Regions from separate parts of the Stutzerimonas sp. FeSN7 genome, predicted to be linked through region 3. Evidence: predicted binding sites of a transcription regulator. Region 3 holds the regulator's gene; each other region holds the start of a gene.

Region 1 (7,454 bases), 2.0 Mb from region 3:
GGCTGGAGCAGACGCAGATTGTAAAAAAGCGGGATGACGTGTGAAGGTCATCCCGCTTTTTGTTTGATTCATTTCTGCGCAACTTTTAGTGGACACACTAAAGCGGGAAGCTTACACAAAACCGCCTTTCCGGTCCAGCCGAAATAGCCGGCCAGCGCACCCGAACGGGGCACAGGGCAACCGGTGCGCGCAGCGAATCATTTCAGGCCGAGCACGTCCTGCATGTCGTAGAGCCCTGCCGGCTTCTCATCCAACCACAGCGCGGCGCGCACCGCCCCCTTGGCGAAGGTCATGCGACTGGAGGCCTTGTGGGTGATCTCGACGCGCTCGCCATCGGCGGCGAACAGCACGGTATGGTCGCCCACGACGTCCCCGGCACGCACAGTCGCAAAGCCGATGGTCTCGCGCGCCCGCGCACCGGTCTGACCTTCGCGACCATAGACGGCAACCTTCTGCAGATCGCGCCCGAGCGCCTCGGCCGCCACCTCCCCCATGCGCAGCGCGGTGCCGGACGGCGCATCGACCTTGTGCCGGTGATGCGCCTCGATGATCTCGATATCCACATCGTCACCCAGCACACGCGCCGCGGTATCCAGCAGCTTGAGGCACAGATTGACGCCAACGCTGAAGTTGGCGGCGAAGACGATCGGGATCTCTCTGGCCGCCGCGACCAGGCGCTCCTTCTCTTCCGGCGAAAAGCCGGTGGTACCGATCACCATGGCCTTGCCGGCGCGCCGGCAGACCTCCAGGTTCTTCAGCGTCACCGAAGGGTGGGTGAAGTCGATCAGCACGTCGAACTCGTCGACGGCCTTGCCGACATCTCCCGTCAGCGGCACGCCCAGCCGCCCGATGGCGGCCAGTTCGCCGGCATCAGCACCCACCAGGGTACTGTCCGGCCGATCGATGGCAGCGGTCAGACCGGCGACGCCGCCAGTCTGCTGCACCGCCTCGATCAGGGTCTTGCCCATGCGCCCGGCGGCGCCCGTCACTGCAATACGTCGCATAGCATCAGCTCCAAGCTGCAAGCCGGAAACCGAGCGCGAGGCCGATGCACCAGGCACCGGACCTCAAGCCCTCAGTTCGACTCAAACATCACCGAAAAAGCGCTTCACACCCTCGAACCAGCCGCTGGCCTTGGGTGAATGGGAGGTGTCGCCCTGTAGCGTGCCGCGGAACTCCTCGAGCATCTCGCGCTGGCGCTTGCTCAGGTTGACCGGCGTTTCAACCACGACGCGACACATCAGATCGCCCGCTGCGCCACCGCGCACCGGCGCCACACCCTTACCGCGCAGGCGGAACTGCTTGCCGGTCTGGGTGCCTTCCGGGATCTTCAGCTTGACCCGACCATCCAGCGTCGGCACCTCGAGCTCACCACCCAGCGCCGCATCGGCGAAGCTGATCGGCACCTCGCAGTACAGGTGCTTGCCGTCACGCTGGAAGATCGCGTGCTCGCGCACGTTGACCACTACATACAGATCACCAGCCGGACCGCCCTGAGTGCCCGCCTCGCCCTCACCAGACAGGCGAATGCGGTCGCCGGTATCGACGCCCGGCGGCACCTTGACCGAGAGCGTCTTCTGCTCTTCGACGCGACCCTGGCCGTGGCAGCTGCCGCAAGGGTCGGAAATCATCTTGCCGCTGCCATGACAGCGCGGGCAGGTCTGCTGTACCGAGAAGAAACCCTGCTGCATGCGCACCTGGCCGATGCCGCCACAGGTGGTACAGGTCACCGGACTGGTACCCTTCTTCGCCCCGGAGCCGTCACAGGTCTTGCATTCGACCAGGGTCGGCACGCGAATGGTCACGGTGGTACCGCGCACAGCCTCTTCCAGATCGAGCTCCAGCGTGTAGCGCAGGTCGCTGCCGCGCTGAGCGCCACCGCGGGAGCCGCCACGACCGCCACTGAAGAAATCGCTGAATACATCGCCGAAGATGTCGGAGAAGTTGGCGCCGCCGTAACCGGCTCCACCTGCCCCGGCGCCCATCTGCGGATCGACGCCGGCGTGCCCGTACTGATCGTAGGCAGCCCGCTTGCTCGGGTCGGAAAGCACCTCGTAGGCCTCATTGGCCTCCTTGAAGGCTTCCTCCGCCGCCTTGTCACCCGGATTGCGGTCGGGGTGATGCTTCATGGCGAGGCGGCGGTAAGCCTTTTTCAGCTCCGCCTCGCTGGCACCGCGCTCAACGCCCAGCACCTCGTAAAAATCGCGTTTGGCCATAACTATCCTGAACCCTCAATTTCATGCCTTCCAGACACGCCGACGCGGGAGCAAGCCCCCGCGTGGCGGTCTTGCCCGCCCCGACGACGTCGAGGGCGGGCTGGAGCGGAAGCAAGCCGGGGCTTACTTGTTGTCCTTGACCTCTTCGAACTCGGCGTCGACCACGTCGTCGCCCGGCTTCGCCTGCTCACCTGCGGGCTGACCTTCACCGGCCTGAGCCTGCTCGGCGTACATCTTCTGCGCAACCGGAGTGGAGGCCTGGGACACCGCAGCGATCTTCGCTTCGATCGCAGCCTTGTCGTCGCCCTTGATGGCCAGCTCCAGCTCGCTGAGCGCCTTCTCGATCGCAGCCTTGTCATCGTCGCTGGCCTTGTCGCCGGCCTCGGTGAGCATCTTGCGGGTGGCGTGCACCAGCTGATCGCCCTGGTTGCGTGCGGTAGCCAGCTCCTCGAACTTGCGGTCTTCCTCGGCATTGGCCTCGGCGTCGCGCACCATCTGCTCGATTTCCTCCTCCGACAGACCGGAGTTGGCCTTGATCACGATGGACTGCTGCTTGCCAGTGGCCTTGTCCTTGGCGGACACGTGCAGAATGCCGTTGGCGTCGATATCGAAGGTGACTTCGATCTGCGGCATGCCGCGCGGGGCCGGCGGAATCTCGGCCAGATCGAAGCGACCCAGCGACTTGTTCTGCGCAGCCTGCTTACGCTCACCCTGCAGCACGTGAATGGTCACGGCGCTCTGGTTGTCGTCGGCAGTGGAGAACACCTGCGACTTCTTGGTCGGGATGGTGGTGTTCTTCTCGATCAGCGGAGTCATCACGCCGCCCAGCGTCTCGATACCCAGGGTCAGCGGGGAAACGTCGAGCAGCAGCACGTCCTTGACGTCGCCCGCCAGCACGGCGCCCTGGATGGCAGCACCCATGGCCACGGCTTCGTCCGGGTTGACGTCCTTGCGCGCTTCCTTGCCGAAGAACTCGGCGACTTTCTGCTGCACCAGCGGCATGCGGGTCTGGCCACCGACCAGGATCACGTCATTGATCTTCGACACATCGATGCCGGCATCCTTCAGCGCGATGCGGCACGGCTCGATGGTGCGCTCGACCAGATCCTCGACCAACGACTCCAGCTTGGCGCGGGAGATCTTCACGTTCAGGTGCTTCGGACCGGACGCGTCAGCCGTGATGTACGGCAGGTTGACGTCGGTCTGCTGGCTCGAGGACAGCTCGATCTTCGCCTTCTCGGCAGCTTCCTTCAGGCGCTGCATGGCCAGCGGGTCGCCCTTGAGGTTCATGCCGGTTTCTTTCTTGAATTCGTCGACGAGGTAGTCGATCAGGCGGATGTCGAAGTCTTCGCCACCGAGGAAGGTGTCACCATTGGTAGCCAGCACCTCGAACTGGTGCTCGCCGTCTACCTCGGCGATCTCGATCACCGACACGTCGAAGGTACCGCCACCCAGGTCATAGACGATCACGGTGTGGTCGCCCTTGGCCTTGTCCATGCCATAGGCCAGCGCGGCCGCGGTCGGCTCGTTGATGATGCGCTTGACGTCCAGACCGGCGATGCGACCGGCGTCCTTGGTAGCCTGACGCTGGCTGTCGTTGAAGTAGGCCGGCACGGTGATGACCGCTTCGGTGACCGACTCGCCCAGGTAATCCTCGGCGGTCTTCTTCATCTTCTTCAACACTTCGGCAGAAATCTGCGGAGGCGCCATCTTCTGGCCCTTCACTTCCACCCAGGCATCACCGTTATCGGCCTTGACGATGGTGTAGGGCACCATCTTGATGTCCTTCTGCACGACATCTTCTTCGAAACGGCGGCCGATCAAGCGCTTGACCGCGTACAGAGTGTTCTGCGGGTTGGTGACTGCCTGGCGCTTGGCCGACTGACCGACCAGCGTCTCGCCATCGTTGGTGTAGGCGATGATGGACGGCGTGGTGCGTCCGCCTTCGGCGTTCTCGATGACCTTGACGTTGCCGTTTTCCATGATGGAGACACAGGAGTTGGTGGTCCCCAGGTCGATACCGATGATCTTGCCCATTTAATTCGCTCTCCAAATTTCGATTGATCCGCGCCTGTCTACCGGCTGCGGGTAACACAAAAACGCTTGGCTACCAGATGGGGATGGGTATGCCGATTTCAAGCCTTCTCATCGATAGAAGGCGGCGCGTCGGCGGGCGCCTTGCTGACCACCACCATCGCCGGACGCAACAGGCGCCCGTTGAGCAGATAACCTTTCTGGAACACCTTGAGCACGCTGCCCGGCTCGACGTGAGTGCTCTCCTCCATCGCCATGGCCTGGTGATGCTCGGGATTGAACGGCTCGCCGTGCGGATCCAGCTGCTCCAGCTGATGACGGGCAAGGGTGTCGAGCAGCAGCTTGAGGGTAAGCTCGACGCCTTCGCGCATCGGCTTGACCGCCTCGTCATCCGGGTTCGACAGCTCGAGACCGCGCTCCAGGCTGTCGGCGACGGCTAGCAGGTCACCGGCGAACTTTTCCAGCGCGAACTTGTGCGCCTTCTCGACATCCTGCTCGGCACGCCGACGGATGTTCTGCAGCTCTGCCGCCACGCGCAGCGACTGATCCTGCGCGGCCGCCAGCTGCTCCTCCAGCGATTGCACGCGGGCTGCCAGATCCTCGGCTACGTCTGCTTGCGATTGCTCTGGCGTTTCCGGGTTCTGGTTATCCAGGTTCTGCTCGTCGGCCATGGGTCCTCCTCTCAGTACGATCAGCGGGCAGCAAGCCCGCGCTTGTGCCGCTATATGGGGGCGCGAAAACCGGCTTCAAGGGTATGCGGCGATGTGCAGCGGGCGAAATGACGAGCGACCGCACATTCATCCGTCTGCGCTTGTGGGCAGCAGGAAAACCACTGTATAAATAGCCAGCCACGCAAAATCGGGAGCCTTGCCATGCTGGTTCATCTGTCGGTTCACAACTACGCCATCGTCGAACACCTGGACCTCGAGCTGAAACGCGGCATGAGCGTGATCAGCGGTGAAACCGGCGCGGGCAAATCGATCATGCTCGATGCCCTCGGCCTGACCCTCGGCGACCGGGCCGACAGCAGCGTGGTGCGCATCGGTGCGGACAAGGCCGACATCCTCGCCAGCTTCGACCTGGACGACATCCCCGACGCCCGCGCCTGGCTGGCCGAACGCGACATGGACAGCGAAGGCCCCTGCATCCTGCGCCGAGTGATCACCGCCGAGGGCCGCTCGCGCGGCTACATCAATGGCACGCCCTGCCCGCAGGGTGACCTCAAGGCGCTGGGCGAACTGCTGATCGATATTCACAGCCAGCACGAGCACCAGTCGCTGCTCAAGACCGACACCCACCGGCGCCTGCTCGACGAGTACAGCGGCAGCCAGGACCTGGCGCGCCAGGTGCAACTGGCCGCGCAGCGCTGGCGGCAGACGCGCCAGACCCTGGAACGGCTGAGCAACAGCAGCGACGAGCAGCGCGCACGCCACCAGCTGCTCAGCTATCAGCTGGAAGAGCTGGAGAATCTCGCGCTCGGCGAGCACGAACTGGAGCAGCTCGAACAGGAACACAAGAACCTGGCCAACGCCGAGCAGCTGCTCGGCGCCTGCCGCCAGGTCATGGAGCTGTGCAGCGAGAGTGATGCCGGCAACGTGCTTTCCGCCCTGACCAGCAGCCTGCAGCGGCTGACCGCCTTCCAGAATCAGCCGCAGGCGCTGAGCGAAGCGGTCAACCTGCTCGCCAGCGCGCAAATCCAGGTCGAAGAGGCGATCGGTGAGCTCAATCGCTTCGTCGACCATTTCGACGCCGATCCGGAACGCCAGCAGATGCTGGAGGAGCGCCTGGACACCATCTACACCCTGGCGCGCAAGCACCGCGTACAGCCGAGCGAACTGCCCAACCTGCACCAGCAGCTGCTGGAAGAACTGGAAGGCCTCAATGCCGATGACGAAGCGGTCGAGCGCCTCGGCGAAGAGCTGGCCGCCTACGCTCGCCACTACGAGGAGAAAGCCGGCGAACTGAGCCGCAACCGTCAGGCTGCCGCCGAAGAACTGGCGAGCGCGGTCGAGGCAGAAATCCAGCGCCTGGGCATGCCCGGCGGGCGCTTCAGCGTACAGCTCAAGCCGGCAGCAGAAGGCGAGTACACGCCCTACGGCCTGGAACAGGTGGAGTTCCTGGTCAGCGCCAACCCTGGCCAGCCACTGCGCCCGCTGGCCAAGGTCGCGTCGGGCGGCGAGCTGTCACGGATCAGCTTGGCGATCCAGGTGATCACGGCACAAACCTCGCGCGTGCCGACGCTAGTGTTCGACGAAGTTGATGTCGGCATCGGCGGCCCCACTGCGGAAATCGTCGGGCAGCTACTGCGCCGCCTCGGCGAGCGCGGCCAGGTCCTGACCGTCACACACCTGCCGCAGGTGGCTGCGCAAGGACACCACCACCTGTTCGTGCACAAGGCCCGCGGTACCGACGAAACCCGCACGGCGGTTACCGAACTGGACCAGGCGGGGCGCGTCGAGGAGATCGCCCGGATGCTCGGCGGCGTCGACCTGACCGAACAATCCCTGGCTCATGCCCGGCAGATGGTCACCTCCGCACAGGCCTGAACGCCAGGCAGAGCGGCAAAAAAAAAGGCGGCCCATGGCCGCCTTTTCAACATCTATTGAGGATCAGTCCTTCTTGCGCACGTAGAGCACCAGGTTGTGATCCACCAGCTCATAGCCGTGACGCTTGACGATTTCTTTCTGCAGTTTTTCGATTTCCTGGTCGAAGAACTCGATGACATCGCCCGTATCGACGCAGACCATGTGGTCGTGATGCCCGCTATCGGCCAGCTCGAAGACGGCATGACCACCATCGAAGTTGTGCCGAACTACCAGGCCGGCCGCCTCGAACTGGGTCAGCACACGATAGACAGTCGCCAGACCGACATCCTCGCCCGCCTCCATCAACGCCTTGTAGACGTCCTCGGCGCTCATGTGTCGACGGTCGGTCGTATCCAGCATCTGCAGGATCTTGACCCGCGGCAGCGTTACCTTGAGACCTGCTTTACGTAGTTCGCTATTTTCAACCATGGTTGGCTTTCTCGCTGCTGCTGTTTCGCAGCCTCCTTCAATACGGGTATGATCCGGGTTCTTTGCCCAGCCAAGATAGTGGAAGTCACCCACCGATGCAAAACACCAAGCTCATGCTGGCCAGCCTCACCCTCGTGGGTCTGTTCGCACTCGCCGGTTGTTCATTTCCCGGGGTTTACAAGGTCGACAT
Region 2 (7,454 bases), 940 kb from region 3:
TTCAGCGGAATCTCGGCGAACTGCTGGCTGGCCCCGCCCTGCAGGAACAGCACCTTGTAGTTCGACGGAATCGCCAGCAGATCGCGCAGATCCTGCTCCGCCTTTTCGGCGATGGCAGTGTAATCGTCGCTGCGATGGCTCATTTCCATGACCGACAGGCCCTTGCCATGCCAGTCGAGAAGCTCCGCCTGGGCGCGCTGAAGGACGGCTTCGGGAAGCGCAGCCGGACCGGCACAGAAGTTAAAGGCGCGTTTGCTCACTGCTGTTCTCTCGCTCTTGCTCGATATTGAATCCCGGGCTCGGCGGCCGGTTTCTTTACCGACCGCCTCGCTACCGTCTGCCCGGTGTGCTGCTTTCTATCGGATGGCGTTATCGCCAATCAGTCTTCGTCGTCGGTCGGCACCACGTCCGGCGACACATCGCCGCCACCGCCAAGCAATTCGTCTTCGCTCGGCTCGGTACTGATGACCGGCATTTCCTTCTCGAGGGCATCGTCATCGAGCAGCGCCTCGATGTCTTCCAGCACCTCTTCCTCGGACGGCTCCTGCACCCGCTCCAGACCGACCAGGTGTTCGCCTTTGCTCAGCTTGATCAGCGTGACGCCCTGGGTGTTGCGACCCAGCGAGGAGACTTCGTCGACGCGGGTCCGCACGAGCGTGCCCTGGTCGGAGATCAGCATGATCTCCTCGCCCTCGAGCACCTGTACGGCACCGACCAGCGGACCGTTGCGCTCGTTGGTCACCATGGCGATGACGCCCTGGCCACCACGACCGCGGCGCGGGAACTCTTCCATCGCCGTGCGCTTGCCATAACCGCGCACCGAGGCGGTGAGGATCTGCGCGTCGGGCTCCGGAATCAGCATCGAGATGATCCGCTGCCCTTCCGGCAGACGCATGCCACGCACACCGCGGGCATTGCGGCCCATGATGCGAACCTTGCTTTCCTTGAAGCGGATGACCTTACCGCCGTCGGAGAACATCATCACTTCCTGGGCACCATCGGTCACGGCAGCGGCGATCAGAGTGTCGCCCTCCTCCAGCTTCAGTGCGATGAGACCGGAAGTACGAGGCCGACTGAACTGCACCAGCGGTGTCTTCTTGACCGTCCCCTTGGCCGTCGCCATGAAGATGTAGGCACCGGTGGGTTCGTCCTTCTCATCGCTGTCGTCGTCGCCCTCGACATCGTCGACGTCGTCATGCTCGATCACCAGACCTTCGGCGTCGACCAACTCCTCGTCACCCTCGGCAGCCTGCTTGCGCAGGGCCTCGAGATCGACCTGCAGCATGGCGGTGATGCGCTCGCCCTCGTCCAGCGGCAACAGGTTGACCAGCGGACGCCCACGCGAGGTGCGCGAGGCCTCGGGAATCTCGTAGGTCTTCAACCAGTAGACCTTGCCCTTGCTGGAGAACAGCAGCAGGGTGGTATGACTGTTGGCGACCAGCAGGTGCTCGACGTAGTCCTCTTCCTTCACCCCTGTCGCGGCCTTGCCACGGCCACCGCGGCGCTGCGCCTGATAGGCGGCCAGCGGCTGGGATTTGGCATAGCCACCATGGGAGATGGTGACGACGCGCTCTTCTTCGGTGATCAGGTCGGCCAGGGTCAGATCCAGACGGGACTCGAGGATCTCGGTGCGCCGCGCATCGCCGAAGTCGCGCTTCACGCCCTCGAGCTCCTCGCGGATGACTTCCATCAGCCGCACCGGATTGGTCAGGATACGGATCAGCTCACCGATCTGGGTGAGGATTTCCTGGTACTCGGCGAGCAGCTTCTCGTGCTCGAGACCGGTCAGGCGGTGCAGACGCAGGTCGAGGATCGCCTGGGCCTGCTCCGGCGAGAGGAAATACTTGCCGTCGCGCAGACCATACTGCGGGTCCAGATTCTCCGGACGGCAGGCGTCTGCCCCGGCGCGCTCGACCATCGCCTCGACCGCGCTCGACTCCCAGGCCGTGGAGATCAGCGCATCCTTGGCTTCGGCCGGCGTCGGCGAGGCCTTGATCAGGGCAATCACCGGATCGATGTTGGACAGCGCAACTGCCTGGCCTTCAAGGATGTGCCCGCGCTCGCGCGCCTTGCGCAGTTCGTACACGGTACGCCGGGTGACGACTTCGCGGCGGTGACGGACGAAGGCTTCCAGCAGTTCCTTGAGGTTCAGCGTGCGCGGCTGGCCATCGACCAGCGCCACCACGTTGATGCCGAACACGCTCTGCAGCTGGGTCTGGGCATAGAGGTTGTTGAGGATCACCTCCGGCACTTCGCCACGACGCAGCTCGATGACCACACGCATGCCGTCCTTGTCGGACTCGTCACGCAGCTCGGTGATGCCTTCGATCTTCTTCTCTTTCACTAGCTCGGCGATCTTCTCGATCAGCCGCGCCTTGTTCAGCTGATACGGCAGCTCGGTGATGACGATCTGCTGACGGCCGCCGACCTTGTCGATGTCCTCGATATCGGCGCGCGCACGGATATAAATGCGGCCACGACCGGTGCGATAGGCCTCGATGATGCCGGCGCGACCGTTGATGATGCCCGCGGTGGGGAAGTCGGGGCCGGGAATGAACTGCATCAGCTCATCGATGGTGATATCGGCGTTGTCGATCAGAGCCAGGCAACCATCGATGACTTCGCCCAGGTTGTGCGGCGGAATGTTGGTGGCCATGCCGACCGCGATACCGCTGGAACCGTTGACCAGCAGGTTGGGGATCTTGGTCGGCATGACTGCCGGAATCTGCTCGGTGCCATCATAGTTGGGCACCCAGTCGACGGTTTCCTTGTCCAGGTCGGCCAGCAGCTCGTGCGCCAGCTTGGCCATGCGCACTTCGGTGTAACGCATTGCCGCGGCACTGTCGCCATCGACCGAGCCGAAGTTGCCTTGACCGTCGACCAGCATGTAGCGCAGCGAGAACGGCTGCGCCATACGCACGATGGTGTCGTACACCGCGGAGTCGCCGTGCGGGTGGTACTTACCGATCACGTCACCGACCACACGGGCGGATTTCTTGTACGGCTTGTTCCAGTCGTTGCCCAGCTCGCTCATGGCGTAAAGCACGCGACGGTGCACCGGTTTCAGGCCATCGCGCGCGTCCGGCAGCGCACGGCCGATGATCACGCTCATGGCGTAATCAAGGTAGGACTGCTTGAGCTCGTCTTCGATATTGACCGGGAGGATTTCTTTGGCCAGTTCGCCCATGGAAGCCTGGTTCCTTATAGTCAGCAGGGTCCTGCGATAAGCGCGGGATGGTAACACAGACGGCGGCCATAAGCTGAGCCTTGCGCACAGCAAAACCGAGCCAGCGAGCCTTGCGGAATAACCTGGAGCCCCTCAGGCAGGAGCCTCGCAGAGCTTGCCGAGCGAAGGACATGCGCAGCCATCGAGATGGCGCGCAAGGTCGGCAGCGATTTCAGTGCAACCGCTTGCGGTTCATCAATTCGGTCATCTTCGCGGCGTTCGGGCGCTCGACCACCCCCTTCTCGGTGACAATGGCATCGATGAGATCGGCCGGCGTCACGTCGAACACGGGATTGAAAACTTCGATCTCGGCGGCAAAACGCTGGCCATTGACCTCCAGCAGCTCGCTGCCGGCACGCTCCTCGAGGAGGATCTCGTCACCGCTTTCCAGAGCCATGTCGATGGTCGAACTGGGCGCCACCACCATGAAACGCACACCGTGATGCATCGCCAGCACCGCAAGCTGGTAGGTGCCGATCTTGTTCGCCACATCGCCGTTGGCGGTGATGCGATCCGCCCCGACGATCACCCAGGAAATACCGCGCGACTTCATCAGATGGGCGGCCGCCGAATCGACGTTCAACGTGGCCGGCACGCCATCGCCCAGCAGCTCCCAGGCAGTCAGGCGAGAACCCTGCAGCCAGGGGCGGGTTTCGTCCACGTAGACGCGCTCCACCAGCCCGTCGAGATGCGCCGCGCGGATGACACCGAGCGCGGTGCCGAAACCGCCGGTCGCCAGGGCACCGGTGTTGCAGTGAGTAAGCAGGTTCTGCGGATTGCCTTGATGGCGACGAATGAGGTCGACACCGAACTGCGCCATGGCCAGATTGGCCTCCCGATCGCTCTCATGTATCGAGATGGCCTGGGCCTCCAGCGCCGCGCAAGGATCCTCGCCTGGCTTGAGGCGTTCGAGACGTTCGCGCATCTGATTCAGCGCCCAGAACAGATTGACCGCCGTGGGACGCGATGCGGCAAGGATCGTGGCGTCTTCCTCCAGCGCCTGCCGCCAATCACCACCGGCCGCCATGCGCGTACGAGCAGCCAGGACCAGCGCATAGGCCGCACTGATGCCGATGGCAGGCGCGCCGCGCACGACCATGTCGCGAATGGCGTCAGCGACCGCAGCGGCAGAATCGCAACTGTGCCAGACCTCTTCGGTCGGCAGCTTGCGCTGATCGAGCAGGCTCAGGCGATCGCCATGCCACTCGATCGACTTCACCTTTTCCGCAGCCAGCAGGCGCTCACGCACGGTATTTCCCTCGTTCAGCTTCGTCGAAGCAGGACCCATGATGCGCCCCGCACAGCAAAGAAAAAGCCCGGATCGCGGGCGAACCGGGCTTCTATATCAAATATGACCGGGAAACAGCGGTGCGACGCCTCGGCCGTCGCAACCCGGGCGCGAATGCTAATGCACTGATTTTCCAAGCACAAGCAACGCTATTGATACCTAGGTCATGTCAGTTCCAATCGAATAGCGGCGCGCGCCCTGACGCCAGATCGCCGAATGCGCGCGCCTATCCGGGTCAGCTTGACCAGTGCATGACAGCCTAATACTGTATCTATATACAGTAATTTTTGGATGTTTTTTTCATGTCTTCCGTGGTCGCCCTTGACCGCCTGCTGGATGCTCGCCGCATCTGGCGTGGCCAGTCCGTTGCATCTCCTACGGCGGCCCAACCGACCGGACATGCCATGCTGGATGCGCTCTTGCCCGCTGGCGGCTGGCCGGATTCGGCACTCAGCGAAATCCTTTTCGCAGCCCCGGGGATCGGCGAGCTACGCCTGCTGTGGCCGACGCTCGCCAGGCTGACCAGCGCAGGCGAACGTGTCGTGCTGGTCGCCCCGCCCCATCGTCCCTGCCCCCAGGCCTGGCTTGCGGCTGGAGTGGATCTGCGCCATCTGGTCATCGTCCAGGCCAAGGACCGCGATGCCTTGTGGAGCGCCGAACAGTGCCTGCGCTCCGGCAGTTGCGCCGCCGTGCTGTGCTGGCCGCGACAGGCCGACGACCGCGCCCTGCGACGTCTGCAGATAGCCGCCGAAACCGGCCAGACCCTGGCCTTTGCCTATCGCCCGCTGCGCGAAGCGGAAAACCCGTCGCCTGCGGCATTGCGCCTGACCCTGGAAGCACAGCCGGTGCAGCTGCGTGTCATCAAGTGCCGCGGCGGCCTGGCTCCGGCCCGGCCGCTACCAGCCAGCGCCTGGCAATAGGTGCGACGATGCTCTGGGCCTGCATTCTGCTGCCGCAACTGGCCATGGACGGCATCCTGCGCCACCGCGACGATGCCGCCGCACCACTCGTTCTGCTCGCCGGCCCGCCACAGCGCCGCGTGTTGCAGGCCGTCAACGCGGCCGCCCGCAAGCTCGGCCTCAAGCCAGGGCAATCGCTGGTCGCAGCCCAGGCATTGACCCACGACTTCGTCACCGCCGATTACGACCCGCTGATGATCGAACGCTGGCAGCAGTTCCTGGCCGCCTGGGGTTACGGCTACAGTGCCCAGGTCAGCCTGCACTACCCGCGCTGCTTGCTGCTGGAGGTGCATTCCAGTCTCGGCCTGTTCGGCCCCTGGCCACGATTCGAGAAGCGTCTGCGCGACGAGCTCACGGCCCTGGGCTTCCGCCACCGCATCACCCTGGCACCCAACCCGGCGGCCGCGCGCATCCTCGCCAATGCCCACGACGGGCTGGCCGTGACCGATACGGCCGCGCTGCATCAGGCGCTCGGGGTACTGCCGATCGAGCGCCTCGGCCTGCCCCGCGAAGTCAGCACATCGCTGGTACGCATGGGCCTGCGCCATCTTCATCAAATGCTCGCCCTGCCGCGCGACAGCCTGGCCAGACGCTTTCCGGCCGAAGTGCTGGCCCAGCTCGACACCCTGCTCGGGCATCGGCCGCTGCCTCTGGAGTTCTACCGCCCGCCGGATGTCTTCGACACCCGCATCGAACTAAATTTCGAGGTCGAGTCCCACCAGGCTCTGCTGTTTCCATTGCGCAGACTGACCGCCGACCTGGCCGCCTTTCTCGCCGGGCGGGACAGCGGCGTCCAGCGTTTCAGTCTGTACCTGGAACATCGCACCCTGCCCGACAGCGAGGTGCCGGTCGGCCTGCTCAGTACCGAACGCGAGCCCGCCATGCTGTTCGAACTCACCCGTGGTCGCCTCGAGCACCTGCAACTGCCGGCCCCCGTCCTGGCCGTGCGTCTGCTGGCTCGTGATCTGCCAGCCTTCACGCCGGCCCATCAGGCCTTGTTCGACGAGCGCCCGCAGCAGAATGTGCCCTGGGAGCAACTGCGCGAACGCCTCCGCGCCCGACTAGGCGACAATGCCGTAGTCTCGCTGAGCGCACGAGCGGACCACCGCCCGGAATGCGCCTGGCGGGAAAGCAGCCTCGCCCACACCGAACCCTTGCCCCAAGCAGGTTTGCGCCCCGGCTGGCTGCTGAACACCCCGCAGCCCTTGCGCGAAGAGGGTCTGCTCACCCTGGCTGGCCCCGAGCGCATCGAGTCCGGCTGGTGGGATGGTGCCGACGCGCGGCGCGACTACTATCGGGTGCAAACCACTACCGGCCAACAGGGTTGGGCGTTTCGCGCCCTTACCGGCGGGCCGCTGCTGCTGCACGGCTGGTTCGCATGAACGCCGAATACGCCGAGCTGCACTGCCTGTCCAACTTCAGCTTCCAGCGGGGTGCATCCAGCGCGCGCGAACTCTTCGAGCGCGCCAAGCGCCAGGGCTATGACGCTCTGGCGATCACCGACGAATGCAGCCTGGCCGGTATCGTGCGCGCCTGGCAGGCCTCGAAGGACACCGGTCTGCCGCTGATCATCGGCAGCGAGGTGCAGATCGAGGGCGGGCCCAAACTGGTCTTGCTGGTGGAGAACCTGACCGGCTACCAGGCCTTGTGCCAGCTGATCACCCGTGCCCGCCGAAGGGCCGAGAAAGGTCGTTACCAGGCGCTGCGCGAAGACCTGAGCGAGGGATCGCTAGAGGGACTGCTGGCGATCTGGCTGCCCGGTCACGCCGGCGCCGACACCGACGGTCGATGGCTGCTCGAGCGTTTTCGCGAGCGGCTGTGGCTCGGCATCGAACTGCATCGAGGGCCGGACGACACGCTGCAGCTGCGGCAATCCCTGACCCAGGCTTCACGCCTGGGCATACCCGCCGTGGCCTGTGGCGACGTGCACATGCATGCCCGCGGTCGACGGGCATTGCAGGACTGCATGACCGCCATCCGC
Region 3 (7,454 bases):
ATCGCCGTTTCTACTCGGAAAAGATGGGCGACATCGTCACCGAACGCCTCTCCGAGAGCTTCAACAACCTGATGGACTATGGCTTCACCGCTGGCATGGAAGAGCATCTGGACGACGTCGCCCAGGGCGAGCGCGACTGGAAGCATGTGCTGGACGAGTTCTACGGTGATTTCCGCAAGAAGCTCGAGGTCGCCGAGTCCAGCGAGAATGGCATGCGTGCCAACCAGCCGACCCTGACGGACATCCCGTGCAAGGTCTGCGGCCGGCCGATGATGATCCGCACCGCGTCCACCGGGGTGTTCCTCGGTTGTTCCGGCTACAGCCTGCCGCCGAAGGAGCGCTGCAAGTCCACGGTGAACCTCATTCCGGGTGACGAGATCGCCGCGGATGACGAGGGCGAGTCCGAATCCCGCGTGCTGCTGGGCAAGCATCGCTGCCCGATCTGCAGCACCGCGATGGATGCCTACCTGCTCGACGAGACGCACAAGCTGCACATCTGCGGCAACAACCCGGACTGCTCCGGCTACGAGATCGAGGAAGGTCAGTACCGTATCAAGGGGTACGAGGGGCCAAGCCTGGAATGTGACAAGTGCGGCAGCGAGATGCAGCTCAAGACCGGTCGTTTCGGCAAGTTCTTCGGCTGCACCAACGCCGAATGCAAGAACACCCGCAAGCTGCTGAAGAATGGCGAGCCGGCGCCGCCGAAGATGGATGCGGTGAAGATGCCGGAGCTCAAGTGCGAGAAGGTCGACGATACCTACGTACTGCGCGATGGCGCTTCCGGGTTGTTCCTGGCTGCCAGCCAGTTCCCGAAGAATCGCGAGACCCGCGCGCCGCTGGTGCGAGAGCTGATTCCCCACAAGGACGAGATCGATCCCAAGTATCACTTCCTGCTCCAGGCACCGCAGCAGGATCCGGACGGCCGCCCGGCGGTGATCCGCTTCAGCCGCAAGACCAAGGAGCAGTACGTGCAGAGCGAAGTTGATGGCAAGCCCACCGGCTGGAAGGCGTTCTACGACGGCGGCAAGTGGCAGGTCGAAGACAAGCGCTGATCCTGGCTCGACCGACTCGCCAGGCGAGTCGGTCGGGTTGATTGCCTCACGCCCACGCCGTCTGTTCGTCGTTCGCTCTGGTGCGGCGTTCGTCGAAGGTCCATTCTCTGCACATTCTCTTCCGGAGAGCATGCCATGGCTCACGAGCTCTACACCCGTACCAACCAGAAGATCTTCTTTGCAGGCCTCTCGCTGGAAAGCTGGCGCAAGGCCGAAGAGACTGCCTCGATGAACTCTCAGGGGCTTATCCAGGCCGAGCGCGAGGCGTGTCTGTTTCACCTGTACGGCGCGTTGCTCGGCCTTTGCCACGAGATCGCCGGCTACTATCGCTCGCCGGGCGCCGATGCGCCGGTGGTGGAGGCGTTCCTGACGCGCAGCGTTCTAGAGGCCGCGCCGAGTCCGGAGCTCGCCGAGCTGCTGGAACTGTCGGAACAGCCGAGTACCTGGCTCGGGCAGTTGCTGGCCGCCTATCGTCAGCTGTTCCAGCCGCCGCGCGCCCCGGCCAAGGCCAAGACCGATCCGCGGCAGCCATTGATCGAGGCGGTCACCGTCGAGGACGAGACTCCGCCGCTGACCCGCGCCGAGCTGGAAGCGTGGCGGCAGAACCTCAAGGGGCTGGCGCTGCGCTTTCGCGAATCGCTCACCGAGTGGTAACCGGCGACGCCGGGCTAATGGCGATGCCTGATGCGCAGGACCAGGGCGATGCCGCCCAGAATCGCGGTGCCGGCCAACAGTAGCGTTGTGGTCATCGCTTCGCCCAGCAGCACGGCACCGGCAATGGCCGCCAGTAGCGGAACGCTGAGTTGCACGCTGGCGGCCTGTATCGCCGCCAGACCGGGCAGGGCGGCGTACCAGATGGCATAGCCGACCCCTGACGTCAGCGCCCCGGAAAGCAGCGCGTAGGCCACGCCCGGCCAATCCCACGTCTGCTGGCCCAGCGAAAGCAGGCAGAGCACCGCGGCCAATGGAACCGCCCGGAGAAAATTACCCGCAGTGGCTGCAAGCGGTGTGGCTGCACCACGTCCACGGAGCGAATAGACGCCCCAGGCGATGCCGGACAGGATCATCAGCAAAGCGCCATCCAAGGGCGGGGTGCTGCTCCCCGGGAGCAGCAGGATCACCAATCCACTGACCGCCAGCAGCAGGCCGGCGAGCTGCCCGGCGCTGAAACGCTCGCCTCTCAGCAAGCCCCAGGCAAGCATGCTCAGCTGTACGGCACCGAACAGCAGCAGTGCGCCGGCGCCGGCGTCCAGGTCGATATAGGCAAAGGAAAAGCAGGCCGCGTAGACGAACAGCGCCATGGCACCGACCCAGTCGCCCCCCAGAGGCTGGTCGGTCCTGTCGGCGCGCAACAGCAGCCAGAGGGTGAGCGCTCCGGCGACTATCCGCAGGCCGGTGAAGCTGGCTGGATCGATGGCGGTGTCCCGCAGCGCGATCCGGCAGAGGATCGAGTTGCCGGCGAACGCCAGCATGGCCAGAGCGGTGAGCAGCAAGGTGCGGGTGGTCATGCACGATTCCTTGTCCCGGCGCAGAGGTGCGCGCGCTTTTTTCAGCGCATGCTACGTTGCCGATCCGCCTTGGGCACGTCATTTCGGGGCGCAACGCACGAGGTGTGCGCCCAGCAACGCGCCGGACTGGTGGCCTGAAGCGCCAAAGGCTGCCGCGACGGCGACCGGCTGCTACAATGGCGGCCTTTCACGCGGAGCTGATCCATGCCTACATCTTTTCTGGAAATCGTCGAGCTACCAGACGGGCGCATCGTGCTTCGTCGTGCCGAGGACGAAGAGGTGTTGGTCACGCTCGACTTTTCCGACGACGCCAAGCTCTTCCTGCAGGGGCAGCATGTGGAGATTGCCAAGGCGATGTTCAATGTTGGCGTTCAGATGGCGGGTCGGATGACAGAAGGCGATTTCGACCACGATGCAGAAGAGCCGCGCGTTCTGCACTGAGCGCAGCTGCTCCGGGGCTCGACCTTCACTTCACAACAGGCAGCACGTCCCTGTGCCCGCCACTCAACAACCCAGACGAATATTCAGGCTCTGCGCCTCGCCCAGGCTGGCGGCGTTGCGCAGCTTGCTGCGTGTCGCGTCGTCGATCTGACCGAGCCAGCTGATGACGGTATGGCTGCAGCCGGACGCCAGCGCCTTGCACGCGAGTTCCAGCGCGCCTTCCGTGTTGCGTGGTTGCAGCAGGATGATGCGCTCGCGGTTCAGGCCGCACTTGCGCAGGAAGCTCTGTGAAAGGAAGGCGGGCGGCGCGATCAGTGTCAGCCAGCGGCTGTCCGTCGCGTCGCCGAGTTCGCGCAGGATCGGCGTGAGCAGCAGATGGCAGTGCTGACTGCTGCCGCTGAGGCTCAACTCGCTCAGGTGATCCTTTTTCTCCTGCTCGGCTTTGCTGCGCGGTGCAAGGCTGCCGAACGGTGCCAGGCTTTGTGCGATGACACCGTCGAACAGCGATAGCTGGGGCCGGGAAGTGCTGGTCTGGTACTGCATAACCTTCTCCTCAGCGGCGTATGACGCCGACACTCAAGCCTTCGATGACCAATTCCTGATGTTCGAGGTCGACTTCGATGGGGGCGAATTCCGCGTTCTCCGCCAGCAGCCAGACCTTCTTGCCGTCGCGCTTGAAACGCTTGACGGTCACCTCATCGCCGACCCGCGCCACCACGATCTGGCCGTTGCGGGCCTCACGGGTGGTGTGCACGGCCAGCAGGTCACCGTCGTAAATGCCGATGTCCTTCATGCTCATGCCGTGCACACGCAGCAGATAATCGGCGCGCGGATGGAAAAAGGCGGGGCTGATCTGGCAGGATTCCTCGACATGCTGCTGGGCCAGTATCGGTGCGCCAGCAGCGACGCGGCCGATGATGGGCAAGCCGGTTTCGGCAGGTGCGGGCTCGAAGTCGGGAATACGTATCCCGCGGGAGGCGCCGGGCGTCATCTCGATGGCGCCTTTGCGGGCGAGCGCCTTGAGGTGCTCCTCCGCGGCATTGGGCGACTTGAAGCCGAGCTCCTGAGCGATCTCCGCGCGGGTTGGCGGATAACCGTTGTCTTCCAGGCAGCGCTTGATGAAGGCGAGGATTTCCGTCTGGCGAGGCGTCAGCTTGATCATGTCGGTCTCTGTTCTTTTATACAGTGACTGGGATTATATACAGTGATCCGGCCTTGGCAATGAATGTTTCATGTCGGGTCAGCCGGCGCGCTGGGCAGTGCGTCTGCGACAATGACGCTAGTGCCATGCGGCGTTTCGTGGTTGACTTGCCGGTCGGTGAAACGTAAGTTTCAAACAGTTGTTTGTCTTTCGGAGGGGGCATGGCGCAGTCGGAAACAGTTGAGCGCATTCTTGATGCAGCGGAACAGCTGTTCGCGGAAAAAGGCTTCGCCGAGACCTCGCTTCGTCTGATCACCAGCAAGGCTGGGGTCAACCTCGCGGCGGTCAACTATCACTTCGGTTCGAAGAAGGCGCTCATCCAGGCGGTGTTCTCGCGTTTCCTCGGGCCGTTCTGTGCCAGCCTGGAGCGTGAGCTGGATCGCCGCGAGGCGCTCACCGACAAGAAGGACACGCTCGAGGAGCTCCTGGAAATCCTCGTGGAGCAGGCATTGGCGGTCAAGCCGCGTAGCGGCGACGACCTGTCGATCTTCATGCGCCTGCTGGGCTTGTCCTTCAGTCAGAGCCAGGGCCACCTGCGGCGCTACCTGGAAGACATGTACGGCAAGGTGTTCCGTCGTTACATGCTCAAGGTTCACGACGCCGCGCCGGCCATTCCGCCCATCGAGCTGTTCTGGCGCGTGCACTTCATGCTCGGGGCTGCGGCATTCAGCATGTCCGGTATCAAGGCGCTGCGTGCGATCTCCGAGAACGATTTCGGCGTTCGGACTTCCATCGAGCAGGTGATGCGTATGATGGTGCCGTTCCTGGCCGCCGGCATGCGTGCCGACAGCGGTATCGATGACAATACCCTGGCGGCGGCGCAACCGATCGCGCGGCGCAACGCCGTGGCCATCCCGGCGAAGGCTTGAGCTACAAGCCTGCCGGGTGATCGGCTAAGCTAGCCGCCCATGGCCTTTCTCGATCTTCTGCATATCTCCGTCGCTGACCAGCAGCTTTATGGCTTTGCCGGCGGGCAGCTGCGTCTGCGCTTTCCGGTGTCCACCGCTCGTAACGGTGTCGGCGAACAGAATGGTTCCGGCTGTACACCGCGCGGCGTGCATCAGGTGCGTGCGCGCATCGGTGATGGCCTGCCCGAGGGGGCGGTGTTGCGCGGGCGGCGCTGGACCGGTGAAATCTGGACACCCGAGCTGCATGCGGTGTTTCCCGGGCGCGACTGGATCCTGACCCGCATCCTCTGGCTCAGCGGTTGCGAGCCGGGCGTCAACCGGATGGGGCAGGTCGACACGTTCCGCCGCTACATCTACATCCACGGCGCGCCCGATTGCGAACCTATGAGTGTGCCGCTTTCCCACGGTTGCGTGCGTATGCGCAATGCCGATCTGCTGCAACTTTTCCCCAGGGTGCCGCCTCACTGTCAGGTGCGCATCACCGAGGCACCTTGCCCGAGCTGGGCTGCCGCTGAACTCGAATAAGGATCTGCGTCTGTATGCACGGTTCATTGATGCTGGACATCGCCGGTACCTGGCTGACTGCCGAGGATCGGCACCTGCTGCGCCAACCCGAAGTGGGTGGGCTCATTCTGTTCGCTCGCAATATCGAGTCTCCGCGACAGGTGGAGGAACTGTGCCGTGCGATCCGCGCCGTGCGCCCCGATCTGCTGCTGGCGGTGGATCAGGAAGGCGGCCGCGTGCAGCGGCTGCGCCAGGGTTTCGTGCGGCTTCCGGCAATGCGCGAACTGGCGCGTTGCACCGACGCTCCCAGGCTGGCCGAAGCCTGTGGCTGGGTCATGGCCAGCGAGGTGCTTGCAGTGGGCCTGGATTTCAGCTTCGCGCCGGTTCTCGATCTGGATCATCAGCGCAGCGCGGTGGTAGGCGCACGCGCCTTCGAGGGTGACCCGCAGGTCGCGGTGACGCTGATCGACGCCTTTATTCGCGGCATGCATGCCGCCGGCATGGCCGCCACTGGCAAGCACTTCCCCGGGCACGGCTGGGCCGAGGCCGATTCGCATGTCGCGATACCGGTGGATGAGCGCAGCCTCGACGAGCTGCGCCGCTGTGATCTGATTCCCTTTATGGCGCTGAGTGGCACGCTCGATGCGATCATGCCGGCGCATGTCATCTATCCTCAGGTCGACGAGCAGCCCGCCGGTTTTTCCCGACGCTGGTTGCAGGACATCCTGCGCATTGAGTTGGGCTTCAAAGGCGTGATCTTCAGCGACGATCTCTCGATGGCCGGGGCGCATGTCGCAGGCGACGCGGCGCAGCGGATCGAATCCGCTCTGGGCGCTGGTTGCGACATGGGGCTGGTCTGCAACGATCGTGGGGCCGCAGAGCTGGCGCTGACTGCGCTGCAGCGCTTGAAGGTGACGCCGTCGACCGCGCTGGCGGGAATGCGTGGCCGGGCGGGCTGCCCGGCGGACTACAAGCAGAACCCTCGCTGGCTGGACGCCATCGGCGCGCTGAAGGCTGCCGATCTGATTGACTGATCCTTCTCTTTTCAAGGAATCCCCATGACTGTCCATGCCATCATCGGCGGCACCGGCCTGACCCAGTTGACCGGCTTCAAGCTGCACCGCGCACAGCTGATCGATACGCCCTATGGACGTCCCTCTGCGGAAATCATGCGGGGCGAGTATGGCGGTCGCGAGGTGCTGTTTCTTGCGCGGCACGGCCATCCGCATCGTGTGCCGCCTCACCAGGTGAACTATCGCGCCAACCTTTGGGCATTGAAGCAGGCGGGCGCTGACGCGGTGCTCGCGGTCAATGCAGTGGGTGGCATTCAAGCGGCGATGGGGTCCGGACATTTCTGCGTGCCGCACCAGATCATCGATTACACCTATGGTCGTGAGCAGACCTTCTTCGAGGGTGACATCGATCATGTGACGCATATCGATTTCAGCTACCCGTACGACGAAGCGCTGCGCGAACGACTGATCGGCGCGCTGGCGGCAGAGGGTTTCGCCTTCAGCAGTCACGGTGTTTACGGCTGCACCCAGGGCCCGCGCCTGGAAACCGTGGCGGAAATCGTTCGGATGGAGCGCGACGGATGCGACATCGTGGGCATGACCGGCATGCCCGAGGCGGCTCTGGCCCGCGAGCTGGAACTGCCGTACGCCTGCCTGGCGCTGGTGGTCAATCCGGCTGCGGGCAAGGCGAGCGGGGTGATCACCATGGCGCAGATCGAGGCGGCACTCGCCGCGGGCATCGGCAAGGCCCGACTGGTCCTGGCGCGGATGCTGGCCGGTTGACTGCTCTTCAGGCAGGTGCGCGCGGTCCGGGCGGCTGCCTGCCA

The links. The regulator LexA, encoded in region 3, represses DNA repair genes until DNA is damaged. The targets are predictions, from matches to a motif close to CTGTNTNNNNANACAG.
Region 1: a site for LexA is predicted at 5,083-5,098, ahead of recN (DNA repair protein RecN). Genes of this name have one in related genera too.
Region 2: a site for LexA is predicted at 4,780-4,795, ahead of imuA (translesion DNA synthesis-associated protein ImuA). Genes of this name have one in related genera too.

The regions. Positions count from the first base shown of each region.
Region 1 is NZ_JARPMN010000001.1:717,536-724,989, reverse strand. Features, by position in the region: gene dapB (4-hydroxy-tetrahydrodipicolinate reductase) at 198-1,004, opposite strand; gene dnaJ (molecular chaperone DnaJ) at 1,086-2,216, opposite strand; gene dnaK (molecular chaperone DnaK) at 2,340-4,253, opposite strand; gene grpE (nucleotide exchange factor GrpE) at 4,352-4,921, opposite strand; gene recN (DNA repair protein RecN) at 5,123-6,796, shown strand; gene fur (ferric iron uptake transcriptional regulator) at 6,860-7,264, opposite strand; gene P5703_RS03250 (outer membrane protein assembly factor BamE) at 7,360-7,454, shown strand, end outside.
Region 2 is NZ_JARPMN010000001.1:1,755,994-1,763,447, reverse strand. Features, by position in the region: gene serC (3-phosphoserine/phosphohydroxythreonine transaminase) at 1-260, opposite strand, end outside; gene gyrA (DNA gyrase subunit A) at 380-3,187, opposite strand; gene mtnA (S-methyl-5-thioribose-1-phosphate isomerase) at 3,399-4,475, opposite strand; gene imuA (translesion DNA synthesis-associated protein ImuA) at 4,817-5,434, shown strand; gene P5703_RS08260 (Y-family DNA polymerase) at 5,443-6,855, shown strand; gene P5703_RS08255 (error-prone DNA polymerase) at 6,852-7,454, shown strand, end outside.
Region 3 is NZ_JARPMN010000001.1:2,696,772-2,704,225, reverse strand. Features, by position in the region: gene topA (type I DNA topoisomerase) at 1-1,052, shown strand, start outside; gene P5703_RS12655 (DUF6586 family protein) at 1,188-1,706, shown strand; gene P5703_RS12650 (DMT family transporter) at 1,721-2,560, opposite strand; gene P5703_RS12645 (hypothetical protein) at 2,765-3,001, shown strand; gene sulA (SOS-induced cell division inhibitor SulA) at 3,065-3,544, opposite strand; gene lexA (transcriptional repressor LexA) at 3,555-4,163, opposite strand; gene P5703_RS12630 (TetR/AcrR family transcriptional regulator) at 4,364-5,071, shown strand; gene P5703_RS12625 (L,D-transpeptidase) at 5,111-5,635, shown strand; gene nagZ (beta-N-acetylhexosaminidase) at 5,650-6,648, shown strand; gene P5703_RS12615 (S-methyl-5'-thioinosine phosphorylase) at 6,673-7,410, shown strand.